4 regions of the Streptomyces sp. NPDC052299 genome follow, and region 4 is predicted to be linked to each of the others. Evidence: riboswitches for the same ligand, from Rfam matches in the RefSeq annotation. Region 4 holds a riboswitch; each other region holds the start of a gene.

What was found. Region 4 has a riboswitch for cyclic di-AMP ahead of AB0L33_RS30615 (transglycosylase SLT domain-containing protein). Riboswitches for the same ligand answer to the same signal wherever they lie in the genome.
Positions count from the first base shown of each region.
Region 1: another riboswitch for cyclic di-AMP. It lies ahead of AB0L33_RS06940 (NlpC/P60 family protein); the one in region 4 lies ahead of AB0L33_RS30615 (transglycosylase SLT domain-containing protein).
Region 2: another riboswitch for cyclic di-AMP. It lies ahead of AB0L33_RS18055 (transglycosylase family protein); the one in region 4 lies ahead of AB0L33_RS30615 (transglycosylase SLT domain-containing protein).
Region 3: another riboswitch for cyclic di-AMP. It lies ahead of AB0L33_RS31735 (C40 family peptidase); the one in region 4 lies ahead of AB0L33_RS30615 (transglycosylase SLT domain-containing protein).

Region 1 covers NZ_JBFAUP010000003.1:304,001-309,330, forward strand. Annotated here, with positions in the region: gene AB0L33_RS06930 (M23 family metallopeptidase) at 1-721, shown strand, start outside; gene pcrA (DNA helicase PcrA) at 780-3,218, opposite strand; cyclic di-AMP (ydaO/yuaA leader) riboswitch at 3,380-3,531, shown strand; gene AB0L33_RS06940 (NlpC/P60 family protein) at 3,530-4,690, shown strand; gene AB0L33_RS06945 (hypothetical protein) at 4,745-5,098, opposite strand.
Region 2 covers NZ_JBFAUP010000009.1:277,367-282,696, reverse strand. Annotated here, with positions in the region: gene AB0L33_RS18070 (DUF501 domain-containing protein) at 1-132, opposite strand, end outside; gene AB0L33_RS18065 (septum formation initiator family protein) at 203-673, opposite strand; gene eno (phosphopyruvate hydratase) at 772-2,052, opposite strand; gene AB0L33_RS18055 (transglycosylase family protein) at 2,352-3,068, opposite strand; cyclic di-AMP (ydaO/yuaA leader) riboswitch at 3,073-3,241, opposite strand; gene AB0L33_RS18050 (transglycosylase family protein) at 3,527-4,564, opposite strand; gene AB0L33_RS18045 (cytochrome P450) at 4,671-5,330, opposite strand, start outside.
Region 3 covers NZ_JBFAUP010000027.1:1,454-6,783, reverse strand. Annotated here, with positions in the region: gene bioB (biotin synthase BioB) at 1-567, opposite strand, end outside; gene AB0L33_RS31755 (8-amino-7-oxononanoate synthase) at 710-1,852, shown strand; gene AB0L33_RS31750 (DUF397 domain-containing protein) at 1,867-2,064, opposite strand; gene AB0L33_RS31745 (helix-turn-helix transcriptional regulator) at 2,090-2,950, opposite strand; gene AB0L33_RS31740 (ATP-binding protein) at 3,156-3,587, shown strand; gene AB0L33_RS31735 (C40 family peptidase) at 3,598-4,071, opposite strand; cyclic di-AMP (ydaO/yuaA leader) riboswitch at 4,075-4,271, opposite strand; gene AB0L33_RS31730 (hypothetical protein) at 4,578-4,886, opposite strand; gene AB0L33_RS31725 (ATP-dependent Clp protease proteolytic subunit) at 4,894-5,330, opposite strand, start outside.
Region 4 covers NZ_JBFAUP010000024.1:7,744-13,073, forward strand. Annotated here, with positions in the region: gene AB0L33_RS30605 (SpoIIE family protein phosphatase) at 1-845, opposite strand, end outside; gene AB0L33_RS30610 (antitoxin) at 962-1,150, opposite strand; gene AB0L33_RS30615 (transglycosylase SLT domain-containing protein) at 1,319-2,185, opposite strand; cyclic di-AMP (ydaO/yuaA leader) riboswitch at 2,189-2,373, opposite strand; gene AB0L33_RS30620 (2,3-dihydro-2,3-dihydroxybenzoate dehydrogenase) at 2,798-3,637, shown strand; gene AB0L33_RS30625 ((2,3-dihydroxybenzoyl)adenylate synthase) at 3,690-5,330, shown strand, end outside.

The DNA.
Region 1 (5,330 bases), on a different contig from region 4:
GAAGCGCTCCGCACTCCTCACCGTCGCCGTTCCCTCCGCCTGCGTGATGAGCGTGGCCGGGATCGCCGCCGCCTCCGTGAGCGGCATGGGCGGGGAGGAGACGAAGAAGGACGCGACCACCACCATGGCCGCCGCCGACCCCGGCACGGTCAAGCCGGTCGCGGCCAACAACAAGCTGGACACCCAGCTCGCCAACCTCAGCGCCGACGCCGAGAACTTCGCGGACCGCGCCAGCCGCACCCAGGAACGCATCGACCTGAAGGAACGGCAGGCCGCCGAGAAGAAGAAGCGCGAGGCGGAGGCCGCCCGCAAGGAGGCCCTGCGCCCCAAGTTCGTGATGCCGGTCAAGCAGCACGGGCTGAGCGCCTACTTCGGGCAGGCGGGCGTCAACTGGATGTCCGTGCACACGGGCATCGACTTCCCCGTCCAGTACGGCACCCCGGTGATGGCGGCGACCGACGGCACGGTCCGTACGCAGTACAACAGCGCCTACGGCAACATGGCCATCGTGACCATGGCCGACGGCACGGAGACCTGGTACTGCCACCTCAGCAGCACCCGTATCCGCTCGGGCCCGGTCAAGGCCGGTGACGTCATCGCGTACTCCGGGAACTCCGGGAACTCGACCGGCCCGCACATGCACTTCGAGGTGCGGCCGGGCGGCGGCGCGGCGATCGACCCGCTGCCGTGGCTGCGCGGTCACGGGATCAACCCGACCTGAGCGGACGGAAACGACGGCGGCGGCCGGGGCCTCGGGGGCTCCGGCCGCCGCCCGTTTCTCAGAGCTTCTGCACCGGGGCGTACCGCAGGAGCAGCTTCTTGGGGCGGTCGTCGCCGAAGTCGACCGTGGCCTTCGCCTGGTCGCCGACGCCCTCGACCGCCGTCACCGTGCCCAGGCCGAACTGGTCGTGCGTGACCCGGTCGCCCGCCACCAGCGTGATCGTCGGCTTGTCCGAGGTCCGCCGGGTCGCGAAGCCGGAGGGGCCGGAGCGGGCACGGGAGGCGGAGAGCGACGAGGTGATCCCCGAGGTGGGGCCCGCCGGGGCGGCCATCGGGCCCTTCCGCTTCCAGTCCAGGTGCTGGTCCGGGATCTCCTCGAGGAACCGCGACGGCGGGTTGTACGAGGGCTGGCCCCAGGCGCTGCGCATGGCGGCCCGGGTCAGATACAGCCGCTCGCGGGCGCGGGTGATGCCGACGTACGCGAGGCGGCGCTCCTCCTCCAGTTCCTTGACCTGGCCGAGTGCCCGCATGTGCGGGAAGACGCCGTCCTCCATGCCGGTCAGGAAGACCACCGGGAATTCGAGGCCCTTGGCGGTGTGCAGGGTCATCAGAGTGATGACGCCGGAGCCGTCGGTGTCCTCGTCGGGGATCTGGTCGGAGTCGGCGACGAGCGCGACCTGCTCCAGGAACTCCGCGAGCGTGCCCGCGCCCTCCTCCTCGCCCCGGTCCTGCTCGAATTCGAGGGCGACGGCGGCGAGCTCCTGGAGGTTTTCGATGCGGGTCTCGTCCTGCGGGTCGGTGGACGCCTGGAGCTCGGCGAGATAGCCCGTACGCTCCAGGACCGCTTCCAGCACCACGGCGGGTCCGGCGCCGGACTCCACCACCGTGCGCAGCTCCTCCATCAGCGTGTTGAACCGCTTCACGGCGTTGGCGGAGCGGGCGGCCATGCCGTACGCCTCGTCCACGCGGCGCAGCGCCTGCGGGAAGGTGATCTTCTCGCGCAGCGCGAGCGCGTCGATCATGGCCTCGGCGCGCTCGCCGATGCCGCGCTTGGGCACGTTGAGGATGCGGCGGAGCGGGACGTTGTCCTCGGGGTTGGCGAGGACCCGCAGGTAGGCCAGGACGTCCCGGACCTCCTTGCGCTCGTAGAAGCGCACGCCGCCGACGACCTTGTAGGGCAGGCCGACGCGGATGAAGATCTCCTCGAAGACACGGGACTGCGCGTTCGTCCGGTAGAAGACGGCGACGTCGCCGGCCTTCGCGTCGCCCGCGTCGGTGAGGCGGTCGATCTCCTCGGCGACGAACTGCGCCTCGTCGTGCTCGGTGTCCGCGACGTAGCCCGTGATGCGGGCGCCGGTGCCGGCGTTGGTCCAGAGGTTCTTCGGGCGGCGGCTCTCGTTGCGCTCGATGACCGCGTTGGCGGCGGACAGGATCGTCTGGGTGGAGCGGTAGTTCTGCTCCAGCAGGATCGTCGTCGCGTCCGGGTAGTCCTCCTCGAACTGGAGGATGTTGCGGATGGTCGCGCCCCGGAAGGCGTAGATCGACTGGTCCGCGTCACCCACGACGCACAGCTCGGCGGGGGCGTTCTCCGGACCGGCCGGGCCGACCAGCTCGCGCACCAGCGTGTACTGGGCGTGGTTGGTGTCCTGGTACTCGTCGACGAGCACGTGCCGGAAGCGGCGGCGGTAGTGCTCGGCGACGTCCGGGAACGCCTGGAGCAGGTGGACCGTCGTCATGATGATGTCGTCGAAGTCCAGCGCGTTGGCCTCGCGCAGCCGCGCCTGGTACATCGCGTACGCCTGGGCGAGGGTCTTCTCGAAGCCGTCGGCGGCCTGCCCGGCGAAGGTCTCCTCGTCGATGAGCTCGTTCTTGAGGTTGGAGACCTTGGCGGTGAAGGACTTCGGCGGGTAGCGCTTCGGGTCCAGCTCCAGGTCGCGGCAGACCAGGGCCATGAGCCGCTTGGAGTCGGCCGCGTCGTAGATCGAGAACGAGGACGTGAAGCCGAGCTTCTTGGACTCGCGGCGCAGGATGCGGACGCAGGCGCTGTGGAAGGTCATGACCCACATCGCGTTGGCCCGGGGCCCGACCAGCTGCTCGACGCGCTCCTTCATCTCGCCGGCGGCCTTGTTGGTGAAGGTGATCGCCAGGATCTGGCCGGGGTGGACGCCCCGCTCGGCCAGCAGGTGGGCGATGCGGTGGGTGAGCACCCGGGTCTTGCCGGAGCCGGCGCCTGCGACGATGAGCAGGGGCGACCCGGCGTGCACGACGGCGGCGCGCTGCTCGGTGTTCAGCCCGTCGAGCAGCGCCTCGGGGTCGATGACGGGGCGGTGCGCCCCGTCGCGGTAGTACGCGTCCCGAGGCGGCGGGGGCCCGTCGAACACGCCCGCGAACAGGTCCTCCGGCACCGCTTCGGGTGCGGGGTCCTCGGGGGGCGGCGGGGGCGCGTCCTCCTCCTGCTGGAGGCCGGCCAGGAAACTGTCGTCAAAGAGGCTGCTCATCGCTGTCCGAGTCTAAAGCTCTCTACTGACACCCGGCCCCGCTCCGAAAAGGTCACGGAAATGTATCGGGCATATCGCACACCAACCTTCACAGCGGCCCCATGAGTTGGCTAGCGTGCACCTCCGGACGGCCCGTACCCCCAGAGGCGACCTACGCCGAGCGGGCCGCCGCGCCGAATCCGGGCCCGCCCGGAACCGGGGACCCACACGCAGCACCGGGGTGAATCGGTCCTTCCCCCACGGGACCGTAGGGCAGCCTTCCGTTCCGCCCGAACCCGACAGCTAACCCGGTAGGCGGTCCACGGAAGGAGATGCCGGCCTTGGCGTCGCATCGCAAACCGCGCACCCGGGTGCGCTCCACCGTCCCCGCCGTCGGGCTGACCTCGGCCGCGCTGGCCTCGGTGACCCTGCTGTCCTCGCAGAGCGCGACGGCCGCGCCCACGCCGAAGCCGAGCATCGAGGAAGTCCAGAAGAAGGTGGACGACCTCTACCGGCAGGCCGGCAACGCGACCCAGAAGTACAACCAGGCCAAGGAAGCCACGGACAAGCAGAAGTCCAGGGTCGACCTGCTCCTGGACAACGTGGCCAAGCGCACCGAGAAGCTGAACGACGCCCGCAGGACGCTCGGCAACTTCGCCGCCGCCCAGTACCGCAACGGCGGCCTCGCGCCGACCGCGACCTTCTTCCTGGCCGACGACCCGCAGTCGTTCTTCGACCAGACGCACCTCATGGACCGGATGGCCGAGCGCCAGCAGCAGGCGGTCACGGACTTCCGTAAGCAGCAGGCGAAGGCGTCCGAGCAGCGGGCCGAAGCCGTGGAGAGCCTGGAGACGCTGACCAAGTCGCAGGCCGCGCTGCGCACCAGCAAGCAGAACGTCCAGACGAAGCTGACCGAGGCCCGGACGCTGCTGTCGAAGCTGACCGCCGAGGAGAAGGCGCGTCTGGCGGAGCTGGAGCGCAAGAAGGAGGCGGAGGCCAAGCGGAAGGCCGAGGAGCTGGCGGAGAAGCAGGCCGCCGCCCGGAAGGAAGCCGAGCGGAAGGCCGAGGAGTCGGCCGGCAGCGGTACGGAGACGGGCTCGGGCTCGGACACCGGCTCGGACACCGGCACCGGGACCAGCGCCTCCACGAAGGCGGACAAGGTCCTCGCGTTCGCCCGCGCCCAGATAGGCAAGCCGTACGTCTGGGGGGCGACCGGCCCCTCCTCGTACGACTGCTCGGGGCTGACGCAGGCGGCCTGGAAGGCGGCGGGCGTCGATATCCCGCGCACCACCTGGGACCAGGTGAACGTCGGGACGCGGATCGCCACGGCTGATCTGCAACCCGGTGACCTGGTGTTCTTCTACGACGACATCAGCCACGTCGGGATCTACAAGGGTGACGGGATGATGATCCACGCGCCGAAGCCCGGGGCCAATGTGCGCGAGGAGTCGATCTACTACATGCCGATCTACGGGAGCGTGCGCCCGGCCTGACCGGGAAAAAAAGAGGGCCGGTCCGCGCGGACCGGCCCTCTCGCGTGCCGCCGCTCAGGTCCAGAGCGTGGCGATGAAGATGTTCGCCAGGGTCAGCGCGCCGACCGCCGCGAAGAACCCCTTCTCGACCTTCTCCTCGTCCCGCTTGACGTAGACGAGCCCCAGGATCACGACCAGGAACAGCAGCTTGATGCCGATCTTGACGTTGTTCACGGGGTGGTCGTCGGCCTGGTCCAGGCCGACCAGGGCGACGCCGGTGACGAGCATGGTCAGCGCACCGTGCAGCATGCCGGGGACGAACCGGGCAGTGCCGGCCTTCATCGCCTTCATCTGACCGAGGAAGCCGCCGAGCAGGGCGGCGATGCCGATGATGTGCAGGGCGACGACGAAATCGATGAGTACGCGCATGGTTCCGCACCCTAGAGCCCTCGCCCCGGACCGCTCCGGGCAGGGTGGGGGCCTACGGGCCGCTTGAATGATGAATGCACTTTTTGCCTGATTCTGTGGCCCTTTTTCCGGTCACTCACGCTTAACGAGCGGTCATCCGGCGACAATGCCACGCCAAGAGCGGGCAATAGCAGTCATAACGACACCTTCCCGTGACCTCGGATTAGCGTCCCTTCCCGGTGGCCGTGGACCA
Region 2 (5,330 bases), on a different contig from region 4:
CGGGTTGCCGCACGGGCAGCGGTGCGCGATGGCGCGCAGCCCGCGCGGCGGGCGGCCCAGCTGCTGCTGGAACGCGGCGATGTCCGCCTCGGTGGGGACGGTGGGCTCGGTCTGGGGAGGGGGCGTTTCCATGCCTGCCTTGGGTGCTGATCGGACTGCTCGAACCGCGGGTTCTGCAGAGGTACGGGGATGGGGGCGGCCGTCAGCCGCGGTCGGCGCTGTCCACGCCGTCCCACAGGTTGGAGTGCCAGGGCCGGTCCGTCTCGGCCGGCTTCCCGTTGCGCTCCTTGACCGCGTCGGGGTCGACCACGGTGTAGCCGGTCTCCCCCGGAAGAACGTAGTGCAGGTGCTCACGGGCCAGCCGCTTGATGTACGCGTCGTCCTGGAGCCGGGCCTTCTGGTCCCGCAGCTCCTCGGTGCGCGCCTCCGCCTCCCGCGCCTGCCTGCGCTGGTCGGCGATCTCGTCGCGCTGCGACACGTACTGACGCATCGGATACGCGAGGGCGACGACCAGGGAGCAGACGACCAGGGCCAGGAAGGCGGCCCGGCCGGTGAGCCGGGAGCGGCGGGCCTGACGCCGGTTCTGGGACCGGTAGACGCGGGCGGCGGTCTGCTCACCGAGCAGCCGCAGCCGGGTCGCGGTGGAGAACCGGTCCCGGTCCTTCACGGCCATGTTCCCGCCTCCCCATTACGACGTCCGTCCCCGCACACGGTACGTGACCGGGCGCGGGGACGGACGGAGGCGGGGGCGGTCGCCCTGCCGGGCTGTGGTCAGCCCTTGAAGCGCGGGAACGCCGAGCGGCCCGCGTACACCGCGGCGTCGTCGAGGATCTCCTCGATGCGCAGCAGCTGGTTGTACTTGGCGACGCGGTCCGAGCGGGCCGGGGCGCCGGTCTTGATCTGGCCGCAGTTCACGGCGACGGCGAGGTCGGCGATGGTGACGTCCTCGGTCTCGCCGGAGCGGTGCGACATCATGCACTTGAAGCCGTTGCGCTGGGCCAGCTCGACGGCGTCCAGGGTCTCGGTCAGCGAGCCGATCTGGTTGACCTTGACGAGCAGGGCGTTGGCGGAGCCCTCCTCGATGCCGCGGGCCAGGCGCTCCGGGTTGGTGACGAAGAGGTCGTCGCCGACGATCTGGACCTTGGCGCCCAGCTTGTCGGTAATGACCTTCCAGCCGGCCCAGTCGTCCTCGTACAGCGGGTCCTCGATGGAGACCAGCGGGTACGCGGAGACGAGCTCCTCGTAGTACTCGGTCATCTCGGCGGCCGAGCGGGACTTGCCCTCGAACTCGTACGAGCCGTCCTTGTAGAACTCCGAGGCGGCGACGTCGAGCGCGAGCGCGATGTCCTTGCCCGGGGCGTAACCGGCCTCCTTGATGGCCTCGATGATGAGGTCGAGGGCGGCGCGGTTGGACTCCAGGTTCGGCGCGAAGCCGCCCTCGTCGCCGAGGCCGGTGGACAGGCCCTTGGTCTTCAGGACCTTCTTCAGCGTGTGGTAGACCTCGGCGCCCCAGCGCAGCGCCTCCGAGAAGGACTCGGCGCCGATCGGCGCGATCATGAACTCCTGGATGTCCACGTTGGAGTCGGCGTGCGAGCCGCCGTTCAGGATGTTCATCATCGGAACGGGCAGCAGGTGCGCGTTCGGGCCGCCGAGGTAGCGGAACAGCGGGAGGTCGCTGGCCTCGGAGGCGGCGTGGGCGACGGCGAGGGAGACGCCGAGGATGGCGTTGGCGCCGAGCGAGCCCTTGTTCTCCGTGGCGTCCAGGTCGAACATCGCCTGGTCGATGAGGCGCTGCTCGGTGGCGTCGTAGCCGACGAGCTCCGGGCCGATCTGCTCGATCACGGCGAGGACGGCCTTCTCGACGCCCTTGCCCTGGTAGCGGTTGGGGTCGCCGTCACGAAGCTCAATGGCCTCGAACGCACCGGTGGAGGCGCCGGACGGAACAGCAGCACGACCGGTGCTGCCGTCGTCGAGGCCGACCTCGACCTCGACCGTGGGGTTGCCCCGGGAGTCGAGGATTTCCCGGGCTACGACGACGTCGATGGACGGCACGAGGCATCTCCTTCTGGGATATGACGCTGGTTGTGCAGGGTCACTTTGGCCTTGCGACAAGAGCCTAACCGGCCCGGCCGTCGGCGTCGGCCGACCGCCCGTCCCCTGGGACGAAAAAGGACCCAAGGGCGGGCATAGCGGGGCGAAAGACCGAATAACTACTGACCGGTAACTACAACAGTTGAACGATGACGGGCCACCCGCCGACCCCAATGCGGCGTGCCCCGGCCCGGCACACACGGGGGGAGAGTGCGTGCCGGGCCGGGGCGGCCTGAGCGATCAGCGAGGAGGGATCGCGGTTACTTCGTCAGGTGGAGCTGCTGGCCCGGGTAGATCAGGTCGGCGTCCTGGACGATGTCCTTGTTCAGCTTGAACAGCTGCTGCCAGCCGCCCTTGACGTGGTGGTCGGCCGCGATCTTGCTCAGCGTGTCACCGGCGACGACCTTGTACTCGCCGTCACCCTTGGCGACCTGCTTGCCGGTGGGGGTGGTGACCGTCTTCTTCGGGGCGTCCGAGCGGTCGGAGCGGTTGGTGGCCGGGGCCTCGGTGCGCTCGGCCTTCTTCGGGGCGGCCTCCTGCTTGGGGGCGGCCTCCTGCTTCGCGGCACCGGAGCCGGTGTCGACGCCCGGGTCGACACCGTCGTTGGTCAGGTTGCCGGCACCGGCGCAGGACCAGGCGCCCGGGCCCTGCATGTCGAGGAGCTTCTCGGCGGTGGCGATCTGCTGGGCCTTGGTGGCCAGGTCGGCGCGGGGCGCGTACTGCGTACCGCCGGCGGCGGCCCAGCTGGACTGGGAGAACTGCAGGCCGCCGTAGTAGCCGTTGCCGGTGTTGATCGACCAGTTGCCGCCGGACTCGCACTGGGCGACGGCGTCCCAGGTGGCGACGGAGGCGGCGGAGGCGTTGGTCGCGCCCATCAGCGGAACGGCGACGGCGGCACCGGCGACACCGGCGAGCGTCGCGACACGGACGGCCTTGGAGGGGCGGCGGTGCTTGTTGCCCTTGCGGTTGAGCAGCATCGAGTCTTCTCCTCACCGACGCCTGCGAGGTGAGCTGTCGGGTTCGGGCCAAGTGAGTTGCCCGGCCGCGCTCCTGGCGCGACTTCACCCCTAGCCGGCCCCGATTCGTCTCCCGACGACCGGGCCCAGCGCCTACCTGGGTCCCCCGCTCCTGCCTACGGCGCTTTCGCGTCTGTTCCCTTCGACCGACGGCAGGATTCGGCGTGACGGTCGACGGGGCCCGCGGTGCGAGCGGTTCCGACCGTAATCACACCCACCGGCCATATTCAAAGAAGGACATACCGGATAATCATCCCGTAAGAGCATCCGATGAACCCTCATTTGTGCAGGTCGGAAGGGATGCGACGGGACCTCCCGGACAAGGGGCGTCAGTTCACGCAAAGAGACCCATGTCTCACTCGGTCAAAAGTGGGACATGGGCCTCTTAAACCACCCAAAGCACAAGGGGCTCTAACGGCTCATCCGGCGTTCTCGGCGGCCTTCTCCCGGGCCGCGTCACCCAGGCCCAGATCGAGGTTCTGGCCGGGCAGGATGAGGTCCGGGTCGGAGCCCACCTCGGCCTTGTTCGCCTCGTACAGCTCGGGCCAGCCGCCGGGCAGGTCCTGCGCGTCGGCGATCGCCCAGAGGTTGTCGCCCGGCCGGACCGTGTACGTGCCGTCAGCCGGCCGCGTGGCGCTGTCGCGCGCGTCGCCGTCGCCCCGCGAGGCGTGCCGGCCCGCGTCGCGCCCGTCGGCCGCCCGGGCTGCTTCGTCGGCGGCCGGGGCGCCCCGGTGCTTGCCGCCCTTCGCCCGCGCGTCGCCCTTCGCGCCGGCCGAGGGGTCCGCGGAGGGGTCGGCCGAGGGCGTGGAAGAGGGGTCGGCCGAGGGCGACGGTGTGCCCGAGGGGCCGGCGGACGGGGAGGCGTCGGCCTCGGCGCTCCGGCCCGCGTGCTTGCCGGAGCTCTTACCTGCGTCCTTGTCCGTGGCGGCCGCGCCGGACGCCTCGTCCGAGGGGGTGGCCGACGCGCCCGAGGAGGCGTCGTCCACCGGATCGGTGCCGAGACCGGCGTCGAGGCCCGAGTCGGCGCCCCGCACGGACTCGTCCGCGTCCTCGTCGCCCGGGTCCACGTCCGCCGCGCCCGCGGCCTTGCTGAGCCCGGAGATCACCGCACAGCTCGGCCACGCCTTCGGACCCTTGGCGGCCAGGACCCGCTCGGCCACCGCGATCTGCTGCGAGCGGCTGGCGAGGTCGGCGCGCTCGGCGTACGCCTCACCGCCGTACGCCTTCCACAGCTCCGGCGTGAACTGGAGGCCGCCGTAGGAGCCGTTACCGAGGTCGGCGCTCCACATCCCGCCGCTCTCGCAGTCGGCCACCCGGTCCCAGGTCGTGGTGTCCGCGGCGTGCGCGCTTGCCGCGCCGAGCAGCGGGATGGCGATGGCCGAGCCGGTGACGCCTGCGGCGACCACGATCGCGGGTGCCTGACGAGGGCGGCGGTGTCTGCCGTTCGCGGAGCCCATGGGAGATGCCTTCCGTGTGACTGACAAGCGACTGGGGAGTCGAACGGTGAACCTAGCGAAACTCGAACGTGAGTCACAAGTCGATGCAGCAGAGATCACGTGAAAGTCACAGAGTTGACAGAGTGTCACTTTCCTCGGCGCGCGCCCCCGGCGTGAAGCGCACCGGCAAGGTGCGCAGTCCGCGCATGATGAGCCCGCCGCGCCACCGCAAATCGCCTGATTCTCCCGCAAGTCGCAGGTCCGGAAGGCGTGTCAGCAGGGTGGCGAGCGCGGCCTGTCCCTCCAGCCGGGCGAGCGGCGCTCCCAGACAGTAATGAATGCCGTGGCCGTAACCGAGGTGCTGATTGTCACTCCGCGACAGGTCCAGGGTGTCCGGTCCGGCGAACCGCTCGGGGTCCCGGTCGGCCGCCGCGAGCACCACGAGCACCGGATCGCCCTCCGCGACGCGCTGTCCGCCGATGGTCAGCGGCTCCGTGGCGAACCGCCAGGTGGCGAGCTCCACCGGGCCGTCGTAGCGCAGCAGCTCCTCGATGCCGGTGGCCAGCAGCTCGCTGTCGCCGGCCGCGAGCGCGCGTTGCAGCCGCTCGCGCTCGTCGGGGTGGTTCAGCAGGGTGTGGACGCCGTTCCCGATCAGGTTCACGGTCGTCTCGAATCCGGCGAAGAGGAGGATGAAGGCCATCGCCGCGGCCTCGTTCTCGGTCAGGTGCTCGCCGTGGTCGCTCGCCCGGATCAGCCCGGAGATGAGGTCGTCGCCCAGGTCCTCGCG
Region 3 (5,330 bases), on a different contig from region 4:
CTCGACGCGGTCGGCGTAGGTGTGGGTGGTCGTGATCTCCCCGTACGTGCCCTCGGACGTGTTGAGGTTGTGGTTGTACGCGTCGGCGCCCGCCGAACGCAGCCGGTCGGCCTGGCCCTCGGAGAGCAGACCGAGGCAGGCACAGACCTCGACGCCCTCGTTCTCCTCCTTGATGGCCTCGATGGTCTTCGAGACCCGGTCGACGTCCCGGTCCGTCGGGCCCCGGCCACTGGCCACCAGGCACACGCGCTTGGCGCCGCCGGCCACCCCTGCCGCCGCCGCCTTCGACGCCTCCTCGGGCTTCAGCCAGGTGTACTTGAGGATCTCGGCCTTGGAACCGAGCCGCTGCGAACAGTACGAGCAGTCCTCGGGGCAGAGCCCGGACTTCAGATTGACCAGATAGTTCAGCTTCACCCGCCGCCCGAACCACTGACGGCGCACCTTGCCCGCCGCGGCCACCACGTCGAGCAGTTCGTCGTCCGGGGTCGCCAGTACGGCGAGCGCTTCTTCACGGGTCGGCAGCTCGCGCCGCAGCCCCTTGTCCACCAGCGTGTTCAGGAGGTCCATGGCGATGATCCTGACGCACCGCACCGCCCGGAGCCAAGGAGGAACCGGACAACAGAGCTCACGTGGGGTGTGTGCATCGCCACACCGTGTCTCGGCATGAGCCCGGTTAGGGTCTGTGAGCTGCCTACAAAAGGGACCGCCCATGCCCGCCACCCCGTTCGACTGGATCGAAGACGAGGCGCGCCGGCGCGCGGACGCGGGTCTCGTCCGCCGGCTGCGGCCCCGCGAGGCCGGAGCGGGGCTCCTGGACCTCGCGAGCAACGACTACCTCGGCCTCACCCGGCACCCGGAGGTGACCTCCGCCGCCGCGGACGCGGCGCGCCGCTGGGGCGGAGGGGCGACCGGCTCCCGGCTGGTCACCGGTTCGACCGCGCTGCACGGCGAGCTCGAACGCGAACTCGCCGCGTTCTGCGGCTTCGAGGCCGCGCTCGTCCTCTCCTCCGGTTACGCCGCCAACCTCGCGGCCCTCACCGCGCTCACCGGACGCGGCGCCCTCATCGCGTCGGACGCGGGCAACCACGCCTCCATCGTGGACGGCTGCCGCCTCTCCCGGGCCGAGACCGCCGTCGTCCCGCACGCCGACCCGGAGGCCGTCCGCAAGACGCTGCGCGGGCACGAGGGCCGGAAGCTCGCCGTCACCGACTCGGTGTTCTCCGTGGACGGCGACGCCGCGCCGCTGGCCGCGCTGGCCGCCGTCTGCCGGGCGGAGGGCGCCGCGCTCCTGGTGGACGACGCGCACGGACTCGGCGTGCTCGGCGAGGGCGGACGGGGCGCGCTCGACGCGGCGGGGCTCGCGGGAGACGCGGACGTCGTGGCCACGCTCACCCTGTCCAAGTCCCTGGGCAGCCAGGGCGGCGCGGTCCTCGGACCGGCCCGGGTCATCGAGCACCTGGTCAACACCGCCCGGACGTTCATCTTCGACACCGGACTCGCACCGGCCGCCGCCGGCGCCGCCCTGGGCGCGCTGAGGCTGCTGCGCCGCGAACCGGCGCGCGCGCTCAGGGCGCGTACGGTCGCCACCGCGCTGTACGAGGGGCTGACGGCGGCCGGTCTGACCGCGGCGCGGCCCGACGCGGCGGTCGTCTCGGTCCGGGCGCCCTCGGCCGACGCCGCCGTGCGCTGGGCCGCCGACTGCCGCACGGCCGGGATGGCGGTGGGCTGCTTCCGGCCGCCGTCCGTGCCCGACGGCATCTCGCGGCTCCGGCTGACCGCCCGCGCCGACCTGACCGGTGATCAGGTAGCGCGGGCGGTGGAGACGGTGCGGAGGACCGCACCGCGGAGCTGAGACGGTGGTCCGGCTCAGCGTTTCAAGCCGGAGACGAAGGACGTCCAGGCCGCCGTGGAGAACTCCAGGGGCGTCCTGGCCACGTCCTTCGAGTCGCGGACGGCCAGCAGCCGCCCGCCTCCGGACGGCGCGGTCTCCACGCAGTTGTTCATTCCCGTGCTGTAGCTGCTGCTGCGCCAGCGCAAGGCGTGCCGGGCGAGGTGATCGGACATGACGCTTCCTCCGGGCGGTGGGGGGTCACCGGTCGCCGCGGTCGATCGCGGCGATCCGGTCCAGCGTGTGCTCCGGCGACAGCGCGTGCGCCTGAAGGGTCTCGAAGGCCGAGCTGTACGCCGCAAGGTCTTCTTTCCGTTCCAGGTAGAGGCTACTCGTCAAGTGGTCGAGAACGACCACGTCAAGGTCGGAAGCAGTCGGAAAAGAGAAGATAACGAAAGGGCTGGTGAGGCTGACATAGCCGCCGACCGAGAACGGAAGCAACTGGAGTCGCACATGGGGAAGTTGTGCCACCCGGGCGAGATGGCGCAGCTGCTCCCTCATCACCCGCCTGCCGCCGACCTCCCGGTGCAGCACCGCCTCGTCCAGGACCGCGCTCAGCCGCAGCGGCGGATCGCTCCGCAGCACCCCCTGCCGGGTCAGCCGTACCTCCACCAGCGAGTCCAGCTGACCGGACGGCAGCCCGTCCAGGGAGGCCCGGGTCACCGCGCGGGCGTAGTCGGCCGTCTGCAACAGGCCCGGTACCACCGTGGTCTCCAGCGTCCGGGCGGTGCGCGCCTGCGATTCCAGGCTGATGAAGTCGCGGTACTGGGGCGGGATGAGCCCCCGGTAGGCGTGCCACCAGCCCGCACCGCCCCCGCCCGCCGAACCGGCGAGCGCGCCCAGGACCTCGCGGAGCTTCGGATCGTCCATGCCGTACGCGTCGAGGAGCCGGTCCACGTCGTCCGGCCGCACCCCGCTGACACCTGTCTCGATCCTGCTCACCTTCGACTGGTGCCAGCCGAGGAGCGCCGCCGCCTCCCGGCTCGTGAGACCTGACGCGTGGCGCAGGCTCCGCAGCTCCTCTCCCAGCTTGCGGCGCCGCACCGCAGGGCCGTGCTGCATCCGAATGGCTCCCTCCACTGCCCGACGAGCAGACAGTGTGGCGCCGGAGCGGGTCCGCGTGGGCGGAGTTCACCGGTTTGAGGGACAGATATATGCATATCTTGGTGGATCGCCGCCGCGGAGGGCAGCATCAGTGGCACGCTGGCGCGAAGCACAACCGGACCGCTCGGCGGGCCGGTACCGGGTGGGAAAGGGACGGCTCGCCATGGCAGACCATCAGGAAGCACGTGTCACCCTGCCGAGCGAGCGGGTCTCGGTCTCCGCGGCCCGCGGGTTCGTCGCCCGGGTGCTGACGGAGTGGGGCCTGCCCGAGGACGCGGAGGCCGCCGACGCCGTCCGCCTCATCATCTCGGAGCTGGCCACCAACGCCGTCCTGCACACCTTCGGGCAGTCGCCCACCTTCACCGTGGACCTGCGTCTCGAACGGGACGAGGAGCTGCGCCTCGGAGTGACGGACAGCCATCCCCGCCGGCCCCGGCGACTGCCCGCCGCCGTCCAGCAGGACAACGGACGCGGCATGGTCATCATCCGCTCCCTGGCCAAGGAGTACGGCGGCCGGCTGGCCGTCACACCCACCGCCGACGGCGGCAAGACCGTCTGGGTGGCGCTCCCGTGGCAGGCCCCCGTCCAGCCCTGAGACGGGCGGGTCAGCCGACGCGGCCGTAGGAGACGCTCCTGGTCCAGATCTTCTCCAGCCGGACCACGGCGCCGGTCTTCGGCGAGTGCCAGATCTTCCCGCTGCCGGCGTAGATGCCCACGTGGTAGACGCTGCGCCCCGCATGGAAGAAGACCAGGTCACCTCGTTGGCGCTGGGACGCCGAGATGTGCCTGGTCCTGTTGTACTGCTGCTGGGCCGTGCGGGGGAGTTGCTTGCCCGCCTTCTTGAACGAGTAGAGCGTCAGCCCCGAACAGTCGAAGCTGCCGGGCCCGGTGGCGCCCCAGCGGTAGGGTGCCCCCTTCTTCGACGCGGCGATCTTCAGGGCCTTCATCGCGTGGCCGGCCGCCTGCGCCTCGGGCGCGGCTCCTGGGACGCACAGCGTGCCGCCGACGGCGGCGAGAGTCATGGCCGAGGCCGTGGTGGCCCGGACGAGCAGAGACGGGACATGAACCTGCGCACTCATGCGCAACCCTTCGTCAGCCGCCTGTGAAGGATGACCTGTCGGGTTCGGGCTGGCGAAGTCGCCCGGCCGCGCGATGCGGCTTCACCCCGAGGGACAACCGGAGATCCGGCGGTCCCGTAGTGCTCGGGTCCTCCACTCCTGCCGATCCACTCCTGTCGACCAGTCATCCGGGCGGCGGCAGGACTCGGCGTCCGCCCGGACCGCCCCGCCGCGGTGGCGGGGGCTTGTCGTCCCAGGGATCTTGACTCACCTCGTGCCGGATTTCCGAGCCGGAACGGCCATCGGTGAAGACCGTCCCGGATGGCCCGTTCAGGTGGACGGAAACCCGGACGGCCGTCCGCCGGCCGCCCGGGGCCACGGCCGTACCAGCGGTGTCGCGAAGGAAACCGCCCCCCGCGCATCAGGAAAAGGCAAATCGGACCGTCGCTCGTGAGAGGGAACGCCTACGCCGAACGAGCGAGGAAATCTCGCGCACCTCCCGGGCGTGTCGGCGACCTGCGGCGGCCTCAGTCCGGCGCGGCGGGCGGCAGCGCGACCCGGGCCGCCCTCCGCTCGCCGTCCAGCTCCCGCAGAGCGCGGGTCAACGTGCCGCTGTGGATACGGGTTTCGCCGCGTCGGTGCATCAGCGCGAGCGCGTCCCGCAGGGCCGCCGCGTGCGAGGCGAGCGCCTGCGCGGCGCGCAGGGCCGTGTAGGTGTCGTCGCCGTGCGCCGGATTGATCCGGCCCACCTGGTCGACCACCCGCAGATAGTGGTCGATGAACTCGGACTCGGCCCGGGTCAGGGCGGGCAGCGGCGAGAACTCCGATGGCTGCATCGCCGGTTCACCACCCGGAGCGCGGCGGCACCGGGAGCCGGTTCCGCACGATGTGGTCGACCAGCCCGTACGCCAGGGCGCCCTCCGCGTCGAGGGTGAGGTCGCGCTCGGTGTCCTCCGTGACCTGCTCGACGGAGCGCCCCGTGTGCCGGGCCAGCATGCCGGTCATCGTGGCGCGCATCCGGGCCATTTCGCGCGCCTCGATCTCCAGGTCGGAGGGCTGCCCCTGGACCGGCTCGTCCAGTGCGGGCTGGCTGACGACCACCTTGGCGCCGGGCAGCATGTGCCGCCGGCCCGGGGCGCCCGCGGCGAGCAGGACGGCCGCCCCGGCCCCCGCCCGGCCCAGGCAGTAGGTCTCCACCTCGCAGCTGAGGAAGTTCATCGTGTCGTACAGGACCGTCATCGCGCCGAACGAGCCGCCCGGCGAGTTGATGTACAGCGAGA
Region 4 (5,330 bases):
ACCTCCAGCAGGTGGGAGCGCCCGTCCGGGCCGCGCAGCCGCATCCGGCGTACGACGGGACCGGCGGACCCCGCCGCCTGCCGGGCCAGCGCCCAGAGGCCGTGGACGTCCTCCGGGGCGAGCCGGGCGGCCAGGGCCTCGATGGTGCCGGGGAAGCGGCCGTCTCCGGTGCCGAGGATCGAGGCGAGCTCGTCGTCCGCGTCCACGGCGCCGGTGGCGAGGTTCCAGTCGAAGCGGCCGATGCGCACGGGCGGCGAGGTCCTGGCGGGCAGCTGTACGGGAAGCGGCTCGCCCTCCCACTCGGGCCGGGTGCCGGCGTCCGCGAGGCCGGCCAGTTCGGCGGCGAGGTCGCGGGCGATGCGCCGGAGCCGTTCCCGGTCGGCACCGGGCGCCGGCTCGTCGTCCGTCACACCGCACAGGACGACGAGGACGCCGACCGGTTCGCGGCGGCGCAGCACCGGCACGTACAGGGAGCGGAAGGGGAACGGGAGTCCGGCCATCAGCTGCGGGAAGCGCCGCATGGCGTCCTCCGCGTCGGCGAGATACACCGGGCTGCCGGTGCGGAACGCCTCCGCGATCGGGAACGGCCGGTTCACGTGCATCCGCCACCAGGGGCGGAACAGGGGGCCGGGGAGTCCGGCGAGGACGGCGAGCCGGAGCAGCCCGGGGGTGCGCGAAGGGAGGTAGATCCCGCCGGCCCGGCCGCCGACCGCCTCGGTGGCGTTCACGACGGACTGGGCGAGCACCAGGGACAGGTCGTCCGGCGCCCGGCCGTTCTCCGCTCCTCCGGGCGGGCCGTCGTTCGGGCCCGACGGCACCCGCCCGGCCGCGCCGTGCCAGGTCACACAGCCAGCATGCTCCCGGGCGGCCGGTGCGGCACGTCGGAGCGGCCCCGGACGTGCGGGAGCGGTGGCCACCACGATCGTGGTGGCCACCGCTCCCTCGCGGTCCGTGCGAGCGCCTACCGGCCCTCGTCGGGCGGGCGGCGGTCGCCGAGCTGGTCGTTCATCTTCTGCTGAGCCGAGTCGACCTGGCCGCCGTACTTGCCGCCGGTCTTCTTGTCGACGTAGTCGCCCCCCTTCTCGACTCCCTGGCGGGCCTGGTCCGGATGCCCCTTGATCATGTCCTTGATCTTGTCGAGCATGCCCATGACTGACCTCCTAGAGACGCTGACCGTTCCAGCATCCCCGCCCCGCCGGGCCCCCGCATTCCGGGACGGACGGTCCTGGCGCCGCGCAAGCGGAAGGGGTGGGAAGAAGCGCTTCCGCTTCTTCCCACCCCTGCTCACGGCCCCGCCCCGAGCGCGGGGCCGGTCCGGTCAGTACGCGCCGAAGACGTTGTCCATCGAGCCGTACGTGGCGGCGGCGTAGTTGCACGCGGCCGTGATGTTGGCGACCGGGTCGTAGATGTCCATCGACGTGCCGGGCACGTGGTAGGCGTCGAAGGTGGGCTGGATCACCTGGAGCAGACCCTTGGAGGGCGTGCCGTTGACGGCGTTGATGTCCCAGTTGTTGATCGCCATCGGGTTGCCCGAGGACTCCCGCATGATGTTGCGGTAGATGCCGTCGTAGCTGCCGGGGATGCCCTGCTGCGCCATGATCGCCAGGGATTCCTTGATCCAGCCGTCGAGGTCGTCGGTGTACGTGACGGCCGCCTGGGTCTCGGCGGGCTTCTCGGCGGCGACCGGGACGACGGTGCGCTCGGAGCGGTCCGCGCGGTCGGCGCTCTCGGCCCGGGGGGCGGTGTCGCCGTTCTTCTGGGCGGTCTCCGCCTTGAAGGTGCTCTTCTCGGCGGCCTTCGGGGCGGCGGCCTCGGACTTGGCGCCGATGGTGAGCTTCAGGCCCGGGTGAATGAGGTCGGGGTTGCTCCCGACGGCACCGCGGTTGTCCTTGTACAGCCGCTCCCAGCCGCCGCTGAGGGAATGCCCCTGAGCGATCTTGTAAAGCGAATCGCCGGACACCACGGAATAGGTGGTGGGCGCGGCCTTGCGCACGGCAATTTCCTTGCCGGCGACGGAAGTCGGGGCCGAAGCCTTTTCGGCGACGACGGTCTTGGCGGGGGCGGCGGAGGCCGATCCGGCCGCGATCAGGGGGAGCGCGAGAACGGCTCCGCCCGCGCTGACGGCGATGAAACCGCGGGTCAGGGACGCGGACTTGGCACGACGGTGCTTACCCGGGATGGGCATGGCGTATTTCCTCTCCGTCGCCTGCGAGGTGAGCTGTCGGGTTCGGACTGGAGATGTCCGGTCGCGCATGGCGACTTCACCCCTAGCCGCTCCGGATTCCGGACCGGCGGCAAACCTGGGTCCCCCGCTCCTGCCGTACGTGAGTGGTCGGGTTCCCGGACGGCGGCAGGATTCGGCGTTCCATCCGGATTGGTGAAGGGACCGTAAGCGAGAAACGACGAGCGGAACAAGCCCGGAATTGCTGATCACAATTGTTTTGCAAGATCCATCAAAGGAAATGCTCATGATCGCCCGCGCCGGAGGAAGTCAAATTTCTTGGCACGACTGGGAACCGGGAGATCGGATTGCGCGTCAGAAACGGCCGACGTGACGCTGCCCACTGAGACCGAAATGAAGATGTTCGTCCGTTTTAGGCGCATCTGACAGCATCAAACCTGCCCAGATCGCCCTCAATTGACCTTTTACTCATAAAGGTGCAAATAGGACACGAGCCGGCCCGCGACCGGGCGGGATCACGGGTTCCGACCCCCTCGCCCCCGTGATCACCCTATGGTTAGGCTTACCTAAGTGTCGCTGTCCCCGTTCGCACCGTCATAGGGAGACCCCTGAACCATGGCGCCGCATTCCGCCTCCTCTTCCCGTCGTCCCGTCGACCCCGCCGAAAAGGAGCTCACCGGCCGGCTGGCCCTCGTGACGGGAGCCGGACGCGGCATCGGCGAGGCGGTCGTGCGGGCCCTCGTCGCGCGCGGCTGCCGGGTCCTGGCGACCGACGCCGCCCCGGAGGGCGTCGACGCCCTCGCCCGGGAGCACGACGGGAGCGTCGTGGCCCGGCAGCTGGACGTCACGGACGCGGCGGCCGTCGAGGCCCTGGTCGCCGAGGCGGAGGAGGAGTTCGGCCCCCTCGACATCGCGGTCAACGTCGCCGGGATACTGCGCTGTTCACCCGTCATCGAGCTCACCGACGAGGACTGGCGGGCGACGTTCGCCGTCAACACCGACGGGGTGTTCCACGTCTCGCGGTCCGTCGCGCGCCGGATGGCGGACCGGGGCGCCGGCAGCATCGTCACCGTCGCGTCCAACGCCGCCGGCATCCCCCGCACGGCCATGGCGGCGTACGCCGCGTCCAAGGCCGCATCCGTCATGTTCACCAAGTGCCTCGGCCTGGAACTGGCCCCCCGGGGCGTCCGCTGCAACACCGTCTCGCCCGGCTCCACGCTCACCGACATGCAGCGCGGAATGTGGCCGGCCGATGAGGCGGGCGACGACCACGGGCCCGCCGCCCGGCGCGTCATAGCCGGAGACCTGGCGAGCTTCCGCACCGGCATCCCGCTGGGCAGGATCGCCGAACCGTCGGACATCGCCGAGGCGGTCGCCTTCCTCGTGTCCGACCGGGCCCGCCACATCACCCTGCACGACCTGTACGTCGACGGTGGCGCCACCCTGCGCGCCTGACCCGGCCGCCCGGTGCCCCCGAAAACGGCCCTCCCCCTGGAGACCTGAAACGATGACTGCCTCACCGTACGACGACGCCCCGACCTGGCCCGCGGAGTTCGCAGCCCGCTACCGCGCGGCCGGGCACTGGCGCGGCGAGACCTTCACGAGCATGCTGCGCGAACGAGCCGAGTCCCACGGCGACCGGGTCGCGCTGATCGACCCCGCACCGGAGCGCCGCGCCTGGACCTACCGGGAGCTGGACGAGCGCGCGGCCCGGCTGGCGGCCGGCTTCCGGGCGCGCGGGATAGCCAAGGGCGACCGGGTCGTCGTCCAGCTGCCCAACATCGCCGAGTTCGCCGAGGTCGTCTTCGCCCTCTTCCGGATCGGCGCGCTCCCCGTCTACGCGCTGCCCGCCCACCGCGAGACGGAGATCGGCTACTTCTGCTCCTTCGCCGAAGCCGTCGCCTACGTCATCCCGGACCGGCACGCCGGATTCGACCACCGCGCGCTGGCCACGGCCGTACGGGAGCAGGCGCCCACCCTCAGGCACGTGTTCGTCGTCGGCGACCCGGGCGAGCACACCGCCCTGTCCGACGTGCCGTGCGACGCGGCCGGGGAACCGGAGGACGGGCCCGGGCCGCACGACCTGGCCTTCCTCCAGCTCTCCGGCGGCACCACGGGGGTGCCCAAGCTCATCCCCCGTACGCACGACGACTACATCTACTCGCTGCGCGGATCCAACGAGATCTGCGGCGTCGACGCGGACACCCGCTTCCTGGTGGTCCTGCCCGCCGCGCACAACTTCCCGATGAGCTCGCCCGGCTGGCTCGGCACGCTGTACGCGGGCGGTACCGTCGTCCTGTGCCCGGGCCCCGACCCGGCCACCGCGTTCCCGGTCATCGAGCGGGAACGCGTCACCATGACGGGGATGGTGCCGCCGCTCGCCCTGGTGTGGACGGACGCGGCCGCCTCGGCGCGACAGGACCTGTCGAGCCTGGAGCTGATCCTGGTCGGTGGCGCCAAGTACAGCGAGACGGCCGCCCGGCGCCTCGAACCGGCGCTGGGCTGCCGGCTGATGCAGGTCTTCGGCATGGCGGAGGGCCTGGTCAACTACACCCGGCTCGACGACGACCACGAGACCGTGGTCACCACCCAGGGCCGGCCGATCTCCGAGGACGACGAGATCCGCATCGTGGACGACGCCGGACAGGAGGTCCCCGACGGGCAGTTCGGGCATCTGCTCACCCGGGGCCCGTACACGATCCGGGGCTACTGGCGCGCGCCCGAGCACAACAGGACCGCGTTCACCGAGGACGGGTTCTACCGGACGGGCGACATCGTGCGCCGCACCCCGAGCGGCCATCTCGTGGTGGAGGGACGGGCGAAGGACCAGATCAACCGGGGCGGCGAGAAGGTGGCGCCGGAGGAGATCGAGAACATCATCCTCGCCCACCCCTCGGTGCACGACGTGTCGGTGGTCGGTGTGGCCGACCCGTATCTCGGTGAACGCACCCTGGCGTACGTGATCCTGCGCGAGGGCGCCGAACCGCCCGGGGCGCTCGCCGTCAAGCGGCACGTACGCGCACGCGGAATCGCCGCGTACAAGGTGCCCGACCTCGTCGAATTCGTGGACGCATTCCCGCAGACGGGGATCGGCAAGGTCAGCAAGAAGGGCCTGCGCACGGACGCGGCTCCCGCCTCCACGTCAACT